2 regions of the Burkholderia sp. Ac-20353 genome follow, and region 1 is predicted to be linked to the other one. Evidence: riboswitches for the same ligand, from Rfam matches in the RefSeq annotation. Region 1 holds a riboswitch; the other holds the start of a gene.
The links. Region 1 has a riboswitch for glycine ahead of gcvT (glycine cleavage system aminomethyltransferase GcvT). Riboswitches for the same ligand answer to the same signal wherever they lie in the genome.
Positions count from the first base shown of each region.

Region 1 (7,133 bases):
TTCGTCGCGGATCGCGATCATCGCGGCGATGAAGCGGTCGAGCTCTTCCTGCGATTCCGATTCGGTCGGCTCGACCATCAGCGTGCCCGGCACCGGGAAGCTCATCGTCGGCGCGTGGAAGCCGTAGTCCATCAGACGCTTCGCGACGTCGTCGACGCTGATGCCGCTCGAATCCTTGATCGGACGCAGGTCGAGAATGCACTCGTGCGCGACCAGCCCGCCCGGGCCCGAATACAGCACCGGGTAGTGCGGCGCGAGGCGCTTCGCGATGTAGTTCGCATTGAGGATCGCGGTTTCCGTCGCGGCGGTCAGGTTCTTCGCGCCCATCATCGCGATGTACATCCACGAGATCGGCAGGATCGATGCCGAGCCGTACGGCGCGGCCGACACCGAGCCGATGCCTTCCTCGCCGCGCGTGTAGCCGGTCGAGCGCTGGTTCGGCAGGAACTTCGCGAGGTGCGCGCCGACCGCGACCGGGCCGACGCCCGGGCCGCCGCCGCCGTGCGGGATGCAGAAGGTCTTGTGCAGGTTCAGGTGGGACACGTCGCCGCCGAACTGGCCGGGCGCGGTCAGGCCGACCATCGCGTTCATGTTCGCGCCGTCGACATACACCTGGCCGCCGTGCGCATGCACGATCTCGCAGATCTCGCGCACGTTCTGCTCGAACACGCCGTGCGTCGACGGATACGTGATCATGATCGCCGCGAGGTCGTTCGCATGCTCGTCGGCCTTCGCCTTCAGGTCGGCGATGTCGACGTTGCCCTGCGCGTCGCACGCGACGACGACGACCTTCATGCCGGCCATGTGTGCCGATGCCGGGTTCGTGCCGTGCGCGGATGCCGGGATCAGGCACACGTCGCGGTGGCTTTCGCCGCGCGATGCGTGGTATGCGTGGATGATCAAGAGGCCCGCGTACTCGCCCTGCGAGCCCGCGTTCGGCTGCAGCGACACGGCTGCGTAGCCGGTTGCCGCGACGAGCATCTGCTCGAGCTGGTCGATCATCTCGCGGTAGCCGACCGTCTGCTCGGCCGGCGCGAACGGGTGGATCCGGCCGAATTCGGGCCACGTGACGGGCAGCATTTCCGACGTCGCGTTCAGCTTCATCGTGCACGAGCCGAGCGGGATCATCGAGCGGTCGAGCGCGAGATCCTTGTCCGACAGGCTGCGCAGGTAGCGCAGCATTTCCGTTTCCGAATGGTGGCGGTTGAACACGTGGTGCGTCAGGTACGCGCTCGTCCGTTCGAGGCCGGCCGGCAGCGCGGCGACGCCGGCGAGGCCTGCGTCCAGTGCGTCGACATCCGGCGCGGTGCCGCCGGCGGCCTGCGCGAACACAGCGAGCAGGGCGGCGAGGTCGCCGCGGGTCGTCGTCTCGTCGACCGACACGCCGACCTGCGTGGCGCTCACGCGGCGCAGGTTGATGCGCTTCGCTTGGGCAAATTCGTGGACTTGCGCGGTGCGCGCGCCGGTATCGATCGTCAGCGTGTCGAAGAACGTGTCGTTGACGGTCGCGAAGCCGAGCTGCTTCACGCCGGCCGCGACGAGCGCCGCGATGCGGTTCACGCGCAGCGCGATCGTCTTCAGGCCGTGCGGGCCGTGATAGACCGCGTACATGCTCGCCATGATCGCGAGCAGCGCCTGCGCGGTACACACGTTCGACGTCGCCTTCTCGCGGCGGATGTGCTGTTCGCGTGTTTGCAGCGCGAGGCGCAGCGCGGGCTTGCCCTGCGCGTCGACGGTCACGCCGACGAGGCGGCCCGGCATCTGGCGCTTGAATTCGTCGCGCACGGCCATGTAGGCGGCGTGCGGGCCGCCGAAGCCCATCGGCACGCCGAAGCGCTGCGTGTTGCCGACCGCGACGTCCGCGCCCCATTCGCCGGGCGGCGTCAGCACGGTCAGCGCGAGGATGTCGGCCGCGACGACCACGTGGCCGCCGGCGGCGTGGATCGCTTCGGTGAGCGCGCGGTAGTCGCGCACGTCGCCGTTCACGCCCGGGTATTGCAGCAGCACGCCGAACGCGTTCGACTGCGCGGCGTCGGCGGCGGGGCCCGTCTTGACCTCGATGCCGACCGGCAGCGCGCGGGTGCGGATCACTTCGAGCGTCTGCGGCAGCACGTCGTCGGCGACGTAGAAGATGTTCGTCTTCGGCTTGCCGACGCGCTGCAGCAGCGTCATCGCCTCGGCCGCGGCAGTCGCCTCGTCGAGCAGCGACGCGTTCGAGATCGCGAGGCCCGTCAGGTCGGCGACCATCTGCTGGAAGTTCAGGAGCGCCTCGAGGCGGCCCTGGGAAATTTCAGGCTGGTACGGCGTATAGGCCGTGTACCACGCCGGGTTTTCGAGCACGTTACGCAGGATCACTGCCGGGGTGTGCGAGTCGTAGTAGCCCTGGCCGATGTACGAGCGGAACACCTGGTTCTTGTCCGCGAGCTCGCGCAGCGCGGCGAGCGCTTCGGCTTCGCTCTTCGGTTGCGCGAACGGGCCGAGCGGCAGCGTTTCCGCGCGGCGGATCGATGCGGGAATCACGGCGTCGATCAGCGCGGCGCGCGACGCGAAGCCGAGCGTGTCGAGCATCGCCTGCTGGCTGGCGGCGTCGGGGCCGATATGGCGTTCAGCGAACGCGTCGTGCGTTTCGAGCGCGGCGAGCGAGAGGGGCGTGCGGTTCATCAGGCGGTCCGGGTGTTCGAGCTTCATGGTGGTCCTGGGTCGACCAGGGTTAGCGCTTCAGCGCTTGCTCTGATCTCATGCTGTGCGGTCGACCCGAGCCAGCGCTTCAACACTGACTCGGGCCTCACGCGGGGCTGGGCCCGTGCTGCCGGGCCGGCGCGCCGCGCGATTTGTAAAGGGTTGGCTTAGCCGACCAGCTTTTCGTAAGCGGCTGCGTCGAGCAGGCTGTCGGTCGATGCGCCGGCCGCGAGCTTGATCTTGAACAGCCACGTGCCGTACGCGTCGCCGTTCACGTCTTCCGGCGCATCGGCCGCGTCCGTGTTGATCGCGACCACTTCGCCGGTCACCGGCGAGTAGATGTCCGACGCGGCTTTCACCGATTCGACGACGCCGATGGCGTCGCCTGCCTTCACCTGCGAGCCGACCTTCGGCAGTTCGAGGAAGACGATGTCGCCGAGCGTGCTCTGCGCGTGATCGGTGATGCCGATCGCCACCGTGCCGTCGGCTTCGGCGCGGATCCACTCATGTTCGTCGGTGTACTTCAGATCGGCCGGGACGTTGCTCATCGGATGCTCCTGAATAGAAAGGGTGTGATTCTTCGTTCTGGCGCACCGTGGCGGTGCGCCGGGTGTGGTTCGCCGGGCGCCATGCCGCCCGGCCCCAGGCACGTTACGCAGCGAGGACCTTGCCGTTGCGCACGAACGGCAGTTTTACCACGCGCGCCGGAAGTTGCTTGTCGCGAATCTGCACTTGCACGATGTCGCCGATCTGCACGGCCGCCGGCACGCGCGCGAACGCGATCGATTCCTGCATCGACGGGGAGAAGGTGCCGCTCGTGATCTCGCCGTCGCCGTGCGGCGTGACGACCTTCTGGTGTGCGCGCAGCACGCCGCCCGCCTTGCCGTTTTCCTTCTGCAGGATCAGGCCGACGAACGCGGCGCGCGAGCCGTCGCGCTCGAGCACGTCGCGGCCGATGAACGCGCGCGGCGTCGCCAGGTCGACCGTCCACGCGAGGCCCGCGTCGAGCGGCGACACGGTGTCGTCCATGTCCTGGCCGTACAGGTTCATGCCGGCCTCGAGGCGCAGCGTGTCGCGCGCGCCGAGCCCGCACGGGCGCACGCCGTTTTGCTGCAGTGCGTTCCACAGCGCTTCGACATGCGCGGCCGGGACGATCACTTCGAAACCGTCTTCGCCGGTGTAGCCGGTGCGTGCGACGGTCAGATCGCCGAACGGCGTGCCCGCGACCTGCGCGGCATTGAACGGCTTCAGCTCGCTCGTCGCGGCGCGCGCGGAGGGAATCGTCGTCCAGGCTTTTTCACGGGCATTCGGGCCCTGCACCGCGACGATCGCGAAATCGCGGCGCGGCGTGATCGTGACGCCGTAGCCGTCCTGTTCGTTGAGCTGGTTGAACCACGCGATGTCCTTCTCCGCGGTGCCGGCGTTGACGACGACACGGAAGAAATCCTCGGTGAAGTAATAGACGATCAGGTCGTCGATGACGCCGCCCTGCGGATTGAGCAGGCACGAGTAGAGTGCCTTGCCGGGCGTCTTGAGCTTGCCGACGTTGTTCGCGATCGCGTGCTCGAAGAACGCGCGCACGCGGCTGCCGGTGAAATCGACGACGCACATGTGCGACACGTCGAACATGCCGGCGTCGGTGCGCACGGCCTGGTGTTCTTCGATTTGCGAGCCGTAGTTGACGGGCATGTCCCAGCCGCCGAAATCGACCATGCGGGCGTTGAGCGCACGGTGTGCGGCGTTGAGCGGGGTATGTTTGAGTGCAGTCATCGAGGCCTTAGGCAAGGCGCTTGCGCGCGGGACAATACGGCGATGTGCCGACCGCCGCGGCAATGAGCCTGCGGGCGGTCATGTATATGCCCCTCTGTCCTCGATACCTGAGAGATTGCGCCGCGGGCCAGGCCCTGCGAACGCGCGCCCCTTCGGTGGGCAGCCTGCCCGCGCTGCATTCGCGCAACGGGCTACTGCCGCTCTCCAGAGTGCGAAGATCACGGCCTGCGACGTGCGCAGGCGGGATGCTTCGACGCGGCCGGTCCTTTTGCCTGAGAGTTTGCGGGTGTGCCCCTTCGGCGGCGCGACCAGCGTTGCTGCAACGCCGTCACGCGCTCTCCCGACGCGTGCGGGCGACTGTACGCGAGCCCGGAAGCCTTGTCAATTTGGGCAAATCAATGTCGCTTCGGTACAAGCGCAATACAAGCGGCGGCTGCGCGCCGCCGCCGTTTTCCCGGCTCGCGCCGGTGTCACTCGCCGATCGCGCGTGCCGCGGTGTCGAGTTCCTGGTTCAGCACGCGCTGCTCGTCGCCCGACAGGCCGCCGCCGTGCTGCGCGCCCATGTCGTTCGATTCCTGGCGGATCACGTCGAGGCGGTGATGGAGCTGCGCGCCATACGGCGGCGGGTAGTAGCCGCCGTTGACGCGCGCGTCGACCCGGCGGTGCAGGTTGTCGATCCGGCCCTGGATCTGCTGCATGCGCTCGTAGCCGACGACTTGCGGATTCACTTGCGGCGCGGGTGCGGGGCGCGGCGGCGCCGGACGAGCTTGCTGCGGCGGCGCGACGATACACGCCGCGAGCGAGGAAACCAGGGCGCAGCACACTGCTGCGCGAATCAACCGTTGCATCACATTCTCCTGCGGTTTGGTGTCGGATCGACTTTTTTGAAAAACGCGTCAGACACGGGTATCGCTGACTTTCGTTCCCGCGCCATTTGTAACGGATTGTTCTGACGGCATCGAGCGGGGCAGGCCGGCTCAGATCGTCTTGCGCACGAACGGCAGGCGGCGGCCTTCGTGCTCGCTTTGCGCGGCGAGCTCGATGATCGTCATCACGTCGACCGCGTCCTGCGGGGTGACCGGGAACGGCGCGCCGTCATGGATCGACGCGGCGAGCGCGCGGTAGAACTCCGCGTACTGGCCGTCGAGCGTCGGCACCGGCCGCTCGGTCTCGACGTCGCCGTCGAGCACGCGCAGCACGCCGGGCGGATTGCCGCCGCCGAATTCGACGTGGTCGGGCGTGAGGCCCGCCTTCAGCTGGTCTTCCTGCGTGTCGAGCCCGAACTTCTGGTAGCTGCCGCGGGTGCCGTGCAGCGTAAAGCGCGGCGGCTCGATCGCCGACAGTGCGCTCGCATGCAGCGCGACGTCCTTGTCCGGGTAGCCGAGCTGCAGATGCACGAAATCGGGCGCCGAACCGTTGTCGCGGCGGACCTTGACCGTCGCGTTCACCGTTTCCGGGAGACCGAACAGCGCGAGCGCCTGGTCGATCAGGTGCGGGCCGAGATCGAGCAGCAGGCCGCCGCCGCGCGCGGCTTCCTCGCGCCAGCGGGTGCGCAGTTGCGGCCGGAAGCGGTCGAAGTGCGACTCGACGTAGGTGATGCGGCCGAGCTCGCCGGAGTCGACCACGCGGCGCACGGTGAGGAAATCGCCGTCCCAGCGGCGGTTGTGGAACGGCGCGAACACGCGGCTGCGCGCATTCGCGAGCCGCGCGAGCGCGAGCGCCTCGTCGGACGTGAGCGTCACGGGCTTGTCGACGACGACATGGCGGCCCGCGTCGAGCACCTGGCGCGCGAGCGGGAAGTGCGTGTCGTTCGGCGTGGCGATCACCACGCACTCGATGTCGTCGAGCCTCAGCAGCGTGTCGAGATCGGCCACGACGCGAGCGTCCGGATACGCGGCCTGCGCACGATCCGGCTGGCCGGTGGCGATGGCGACGACCTGCGTGCGGCCGCTCGCCGCGATCACCGGCGCGTGAAACGTCGTGCCGGCAAATCCGAAACCCATCAAACCAATCTTGAGCAATGACGACATGGCACTCCTTGGCAACAACGGAAACGAAAGGACGGGCGCCGGGGCGGCGCCGACGACCGGCTATTTTGGCACGGCGCCGGTGCGCAGATTTGCGCATTTCGGCGCGCGTATTGCACACGTATTGAACGTGGATTGCACGCGTATCGCACGAGGGGCACGCGGGGCACGCGAGGCGCCCGCAGGCCCCGGCTCAGCCGTCGAGCCGACGTCGCAGTGCGACGGCAGCCTGCGCGGCCCAGGCCGTACAGGCCGCCTGGCCCGGATGGAAGCCGTCGGCCGCCATCAGGTGTGACTCGAGCGGCACCGCGCACGGCAGGAACGTGCAGCGCGGCTGCGTCGCGGCCCACCCGGCGAGCGCCGCGTTGAGCCGCTTCGCGCGCAGCCCGAGATACCACCTGAGCGGCTGCGGCAGCGCGGGAAAGCGCTCCATCGGCGGCACCGCGGACAACACCACGTGTTCGATCCGGAAGCGCGCGGCCAGCAGATCGACAAGCGCCGCCTGCGCGGCGCGCCAGCGGGCCGGCGACCGCGACGAATGCGTAAGTGCCGGCCACCATCGCGAGATTCGCGAGCAGCAGCGGCAGGTAGCGGGAGCCGGCGTCAGCCGGCGCTTGCAGGGGTTCGGCGGAAGTCGTCGACATGTCCATTCCGTAG
Region 1 covers NZ_JAAGPL010000172.1:42-7,174, reverse strand. The annotation lists gene gcvP (aminomethyl-transferring glycine dehydrogenase) at 1-2,688, opposite strand, end outside; gene gcvH (glycine cleavage system protein GcvH) at 2,847-3,227, opposite strand; gene gcvT (glycine cleavage system aminomethyltransferase GcvT) at 3,331-4,449, opposite strand; glycine riboswitch at 4,534-4,667, opposite strand; glycine riboswitch at 4,699-4,802, opposite strand; gene G3N94_RS31695 (hypothetical protein) at 4,920-5,297, opposite strand; gene G3N94_RS31690 (oxidoreductase) at 5,427-6,479, opposite strand; partial or broken gene G3N94_RS31685 (SGNH/GDSL hydrolase family protein) at 6,670-7,002, opposite strand.

Region 2 (7,133 bases), on a different contig from region 1:
AGGTTTCGATCGGTTGAATGGATGTCATGTTCTTGCTCCCCTTCCGTTACGCGCGATCCGCGACACGTTCGCCCAGCAGGCCCGACGGACGGAACACCAGCACGATGATCAGCACGATAAAGGCGAACACGTCCTGGTAGTTACTGCCAAATACGCCGCCCGTGAGATTGCCGATGTAGCCGGCACCGAGCTGCTCGATCAGGCCGAGGATCATTCCGCCAACCATTGCGCCGCCTAGGTTGCCGATACCGCCCAGCACCGCGGCCGTGAATGCCTTCAACCCGGGAATGAAGCCCATGTAGAAGTGCACGTTGCCGTATTCGGACGCGATCATCACACCGGCCAGCGCGGCGAGCGCCGAGCCGATCATGAACGTCGCCGAGATCACGAAGTTCGGGTTCACGCCCATCAGGCTCGCATTGTTCGGGTTCTCCGCGATCGCACGCATTGCGCGTCCCAGTTTGGTCTTGTGCACGAGCAACAGCAGGCCGCCCATCACGATGAACGCCACCGCGATGATCACGATTTCGGTCGCCGAGATCACGGCGCCCGACGTCGTGTCGGTCGCCTTGATCACGTTGATCGGGTCGGTCGGCAGCAATTGCGGAAACGGCAGTGGGTTGCGCGACCAGATGATCATCGCAGCCGTCTGCAGCAAGATAGATACACCGAGTGCGGTGATCAGAGGCGCGAGACGCGGCGCGCGGCGCAGCGGCCGATATGCGACCCGCTCGATCGTGAAGCCGACAAACGCACAGACGACCGCGGCGATGCCCAAACCGATCGTCAGCGTCGCAACGTTGCCCAGTTCAGGAAAATGATTTTGCAGCACGGTGATGGCCGACAGCGCGACCATCGCGCCGATCATCATCACGTCGGCATGCGCAAAGTTGACGATGCCTAGAATGCCGTAAACCATCGTGTAGCCCAATGCGATGATGGCGTACACACTGCCCAGCACCAGGCCATTTAGCAATTGCTGAATGAGAATGTCCATAGCTCAATCCGAGAAGTCTCTCTACCTCGTCACGAATCCAGGCGGAGCACGACAACTTATTCATGCCCAATCGCCTTTCTTGAAAATAAGCAGCAGCAAGCCGTGCGTTCAACGCGGTCGAGTAGCACTGATACATTACTGAAGCGAAAATTGATACGCGAACTACATCCCGATATCGACAATTCACCGCTGATATGTTCGAATTCCAATCACCACCGACGCACGACAAGAGCGAGCATGCGACCGGTGCGCTCGCATCACCCGCACGCACACCGGTCCGGCTCTGTGACGCGACAGTGTCAATACTTCACGGTGTCGAGCAACATCTGCTTCCCGTCGACATATTTGTAGAGCGAAATGACGCCCTGACGCAGATCGCCCCTCGAATCGAAACGAATGTCACCCAGCACGCCCTGGTAGTTGGTGGATGGCATCGCGGCAAGAATCTTGTCAGGTGCAGTCGACTGTGCTCGCTTCATCGCATCCGCGATCACATACACAGCATCGTAGGTGAACGGCGCAGCGAGGACCGGTGCGTTGCCAAAACGCGCCTTGTAGCTCTGCGCAAACGACGGACCCTTCGGCATCTTTTCCAGCGGCGCACCCGCGATCGAGCAAATCACATTACTGGCGGCGTCGCCAGCAAGCTTGGCCAGATCAGAAATACATACGCCATCGCCCGCGAGAATCTTCATCGGCATGCCGAGCTGCCTCGCTTGTTTGGCGAACGGTCCACCGGCCGCGTCGAGGCCGCCGAACATAATGGCATCCGGCCGCTCGCCCTTGATCTTCGTGAGGATCGCGCGGAAGTCCGTCGCCTTGTCGTTGGTCGCGTCGTGAGACACGACCTTTATGCCGTTGGCCTTTGCCCCCTTCTCGAACTCGACTGCGAGGCCTTGTCCGTATGCTGTCGCGTCGTCTACGATCGCAACCGTTTTTATCTTGAGAACCTTGCTAGCGTAATCCGCCAATGACGGGCCCTGCCGGGCGTCAGTCGCAACCAGGCGATACGTAGTCTTGAAGCCCTGCTGAGTATATGCAGGGTTAGTGGCGGTCGGCGCGATCTGAACAATCCCGGCGTCACTGTAGATCTTCGATGCAGGAATCGTGGTACCAGAATTCAAGTGGCCAATCACGGCAACGATCTTCGCGTCGGTAAGCTTTTGCGCAACCTGAGTCGCCTGACGCGGGTCTCCAGCATCGTCCTCCGCGTCCAGTACAAGCTTGACCTTCTGACCTCGAATCAACAGGCCTGCTGCGTTGATTTGGTCAACGGCCAGTTGGGCACCGTTCTGCAAATCCTTGCCCTGATAGGCAGCCTGCCCTGTCAAAGGAGCCGCCACGCCAATCTTGACAGTATCGTCGGCATGCGCAATTCCAGCGCACACCGTGACCATTGCCCCAACAAATCCTACAGTCGCCAAGCTGCGACCAAGCTTCTCGCTCTTGCCCATTTTCACCACCTCACGAAATGTTGCGGTTTGACCAACAAGCAGTTACGCACTTCAATCGTCGATCCATGTATCGCATCCATCGGTTGCCGCAACGTTCTCACGTGCTTCCTCGACAATCCGGAGCGCCGCCTATTGAAATAACCGTGATCTACATACGACCCGCATCGTTCTGACGCGCGATCGAGTCTCCTCCTCTGGCCATCATTGAGATGCTTCCGGTTCGTCATCTCATATGCAAATCCTCCTTAAGGACAAACATCGAAGCGAAGCTCATTTGAATCTGACATCAGATAATTTTTCAGTACTACTTATTTGACCTTCCACACCAATCTCATCTCGACCAGCCTATAACTGTTCTCATTCTCTACAAGATCCAGATCACGCACGGCGCCAAACGGATATACATATGTACGCCATTTTCCTATCCCCCGATAGAACCTGGGTCATCCGAAGCGCAGACACGAGTCCGCTGGAATTGAGGCTCCGCAGTCTGCATTCGGTTGAGCGCCGCACCTTTCTCAGGACGTACAACCAACCGAATTATTGAGGGCGGGGGGCGCCTTGCTGTTCATCGCCCCTCCGGCCCGGGTGTTGTGGAATGCTTCGCCCACTGTCATCCGAGCGATGGTTTTCCCGCATCAGGTAGAAGCGCATTTCAAATGCGAAAGGAGACAATCGATGTCCTCGCTCGTGGTCGCGAATGACGTCACGAACCGGACCACATTCGGCCCCCATCGATCATGAATGAACTCGACCCCTTCCCGCAGTAGCGACTCGATGACCGAGGCTGGCAAACGGCAGAAGACAATGTTTGCACCACTGCCGCCCAAAATCTCGACGTCCATTTCTCTTAGACCGAGGCCCAGACGATGCGCCATGTCATTCGCGTTTCGAGCGTTACGCAGCCAGAGATCGTCCGCCAGGTAGGCATCCATCTGAGCCGACAGAAAGCGCATCTTCGAGAAGAGATGACCGCCTCTCTTGCGACGGCAAGCAACCTCCGGCGCGAGTGCCCGGTTGAACAAAACGATAGCTTCGGCAGCAAGAACGCCGTTCTTTGTCGCGCCGAACGACAAGGCATCTACGCCCGCTTTCCACGTCAGTTCTGCGGGCGAGCAGCCGAGCGAAACAAGCGCGTTAGCGAATCGCGAGCCGTCCATGTGAAACTTCAAATCTGACTCGCGACAGACCTGACCGAGCGCTCCGATTTCCTCTCGTGTGTATACGCTGCCCACTTCCGTTGCTTGCGTGATACTCAGGCAAGACGGCTTCATCGTGTGGATGTCGCCCGCTATGAAGCGGGCCGCTTCGCGAAATTTGGCTACTTCTATTTTGCCGAGAGGCCCATCAACGAGAGCAAGCTTTGCGCCATGGGTGTAAAACTCCGGGGCCCCACATTCGTCGGTATTGATGTGGCTTTCTGGATGACAAAACACCTTTCCCCACGGTGGTGTCATCGCGCTCAGACTTATCGCATTCGCGGCAGTGCCGGTCGACACCAAAAAGACGTCAACTTGTCGCTCGAAGATCTCGCTGAATCGACTCACGACACGAGCGGTATAGTCATCGCCTCCGTATGGATTCGCTTGCCCGGAGTTGCATGCAAGAATCGCGTCGATCACTTCTGGCGACGCACCTGCGACATTGTCACTCTTGAAGTTCAACGCCGGAGAACGCTTGGTAACTTTCATGTCAACTTCCTTACGTCGTTTCGTCATCGTGCCTGGTTGATGCTTCCAGTTTCCGAGGCCACCGCCCGTTTGATCAGATGGTCTGCTTTTTGGCCACAAACACCGCATCGAATGTGATCGCACGCAGACGGCGATTCAGGCGAACGAATTCGGCGATCGATCCAATTTTTCAGAGCCTGCGCCAAAGGTTCAGTCAAGGCGATGCGTTATGCGCGAACACCCGCCTGACGCAATTCAGTAATGCAAAGCGCCTGTTCATTAGCTCCGCGTCGAGCTCGGGCAAGTGTTCTTCGTGAGGAGAGGACATTTTCATCACGGCAAAACGACGACGCGCCCTGGTTTTGAACAGGATGCGTTGCCAGGCGGAAGCGTCCGTGATGGCGACGCCCATGCCTTCAGCACCGATTCTGGCGATTCCCGACATGACATGGTCCAGACAAATGTTGAGCACCGTCGACTATTGGAGTCGACACGGATGCCCCATCTGTCCATGTACCTGAGAGTTTCGCTCGCACACCGATGACGGTGACGGCTCCCCTTCGGTGGGCGCACGAAGCGCCACTCTCCAGATGTTCTCGCTGCACGGTCCTTTTGCCTGAGAGTTTCCGGGGCGGTTGCTCCGTCGGCGTCGTCGAGAAGGACGATCTCTCCCGTGCTGCATTTGAAAGAACGCCTCCAACATAACGGAGTCAAAATACGCTGACAAGGTCTCACAGCACAAATATTTCGAACCTCAATGCATATGGATTCCTTACTATTTGCAAGAAGCTGCATAGCTTTTCTCGTTCCCGGAAACTTTCCATTGCGATCCGACATCCAGCACTTGATGTTGAATTTCGATGTCAGTTGCGCGACAACTTTCCGGAGGCCGCGAGATTTCTTCTGGATTTTCTTTACGCAACAAAGCGAGGCTGCCGCGGCCTCGTACATACTGAGAACCGCGACAGCCTCGCAACTGGAGGCCATCACCAATGCGCCTTCGTCCGCCGATTGAGCATCGGAAGCCGAGACGCCGGATGAGCTCGCTATTGGAGCCGAGTTTTTCTCACCACACTGAAGATTCGCGGTCCAAATCATCTTTTCACGCACTAACGGAAAAGACGCTCTGAACACGGTATTTCAGGCGACCGTCAGCGCGTGGCGTACGCGCTCTCGATGCCCGGCGTGTGCGTTGGATAGTCGACGTAACCCTTCTCGGAGCCACCGTACCAGTCCGTCAGAGCAGGCATCGCGATCGGCGAGCCGGTTTTCACACGCTCCACCAAGTCCGGATTTGCGATGAATGCACGCCCGAACGCGACCAGATCGGTCACCCCATCTTCGACAAGCGCCTTTGCCGTGTCGACGCCGATGCCGCCGTTGACAATCAGGGACCCGGAGTATGCGGGGCGGACGATATCGAGAATCTTGGGCAGATCGGGGCGATCAAACCAACCGTTGGTGTCACCGATGTGCAGATAAGCGACGCCGAAATCCTCCAGCATCTGGGCGACGTACTTGTATGTCTTGGCCGGATCCGGATCCCGTACGTTGTTGTAGGCTGCGAAAGGTGAAATCCGAACCCCGATCCGATTCAGCGGAACGACTTCAGAAACCTGCTCGAGGATTTCACGCAGGAATCGAGCTCGATTTTCGACTGAGCCACCGTAGCGATCGTCGCGCTGGTTGATCGTCGGCGACAGGAATTGATGGGGAAGGTAGCCATTAGCCGCATGAATTTCGATACCGTCGAAACCGGCTTTCATGGCATTTTCGGCGCCACGCCGATACTCCTGCACGGCCGCCTGGACCTCTTCGAGCGTCATCGCACGCGACGGCGTCGCATGAATCTTCGTGTACACGCCGTTCTGCAACTGCCCCCACACATGCAATTCATGCAGATCGTCGTTCACACCCGACGGCGACACCGGCTCCTTGCCTTCGAGCAGGGCAAACGAGCTGGCGCGACCGGTGTGCCAGAGTTGAGCAACAATGCGTCCGCCAGCGTTGTGCAGAGCATCCACGACGCGTCGCCAGCCTTCAGTTTGCTCCTGCGTATAGAGACCCGGTGAAAACTCGAACGACTTCGAGTTCGGCGTGATGTTGATCGCTTCCGAAATGATCAGCCCGGCGCTGGCACGCTGGACATAGTATTGCGCCATCAGTTCGGTCGGCACGTGGTTCTCGTCTGCACGGCAACGCGTCAACGGAGCCATGACGACTCGGTTGGGAAGGTGGATTGCGCCGAGATCAAAAGGGTCAAAAAGCGAAGCCATTCAGGTTCTCCTTGATGAAGCCGGGTGAATCAGACAGGAACCTGAAGCAGGTTCAACATGCCGACACGGAATACAAGTGATCGAACGATAAATACAGGGGCGTAACAACGCTCTCAAAATTCGCATTCCCCTGTTATCTGATAGAGACTATATGCGCTGCCTTCAGGGAGTTAAAGCAGCAAACGACAAACTGATAATTAGCAATTTTGCTAATAAAGCCGCAACCGACTCGTCGGCCCGACCCGCGAGGCGGATCTTCGTGTTTAGGTCGACGACCCTGCGTCGCCGCGGTAATTTCCGATCATCCGGCTACCGAGGCGGCCAGCATTCGGCGCGGCATCGCGAAGAGACAACGGCACGGTCATATGTTCGGGGCCCCACGCGAAGTCGAAAGTACCTGGTCCAACCCAAGGGCTTGCAACCAGAGATAGATCTTCCGACCATCACGTAAATCACGCACGATATGCATGGACCATCCGCGTGGAGGATCTGCCTGGAACAAGCGTCCAGCCAAAGAATGTTCAAGCATCCAGTGTTTCCCGGCAGGATTCGAACACATCGGCTACCCAGGATATAAAGGCGGCCAACTTGGGGGCAAGGTTGCTGCGCTGTGGATACACGACCGAAATTGGCTTTTGCGGCACCGGATACTGCGGAAGCACCTCTACCAGTTCCCCGCGGCTCAACTCGTCAGCTACCGCAAAGCGCGCAGGCTGAACCATTCCGAAGCCAGCCT
Region 2 covers NZ_JAAGPL010000012.1:37,751-44,883, forward strand. The annotation lists gene G3N94_RS05810 (ABC transporter ATP-binding protein) at 1-28, opposite strand, end outside; gene G3N94_RS05815 (branched-chain amino acid ABC transporter permease) at 47-997, opposite strand; gene G3N94_RS05820 (branched-chain amino acid ABC transporter substrate-binding protein) at 1,297-2,394, opposite strand; gene G3N94_RS05825 (low specificity L-threonine aldolase) at 3,090-4,142, opposite strand; gene G3N94_RS05830 (hypothetical protein) at 4,336-4,566, opposite strand; glycine riboswitch at 4,716-4,805, opposite strand; gene G3N94_RS05835 (alkene reductase) at 5,273-6,397, opposite strand; gene G3N94_RS05840 (LysR family transcriptional regulator) at 6,919-7,133, opposite strand, start outside.
Region 2: it holds a riboswitch for glycine, as region 1 does, so the genes downstream of both, G3N94_RS05830 (hypothetical protein) here and gcvT (glycine cleavage system aminomethyltransferase GcvT) in region 1, are expected to answer to the same signal.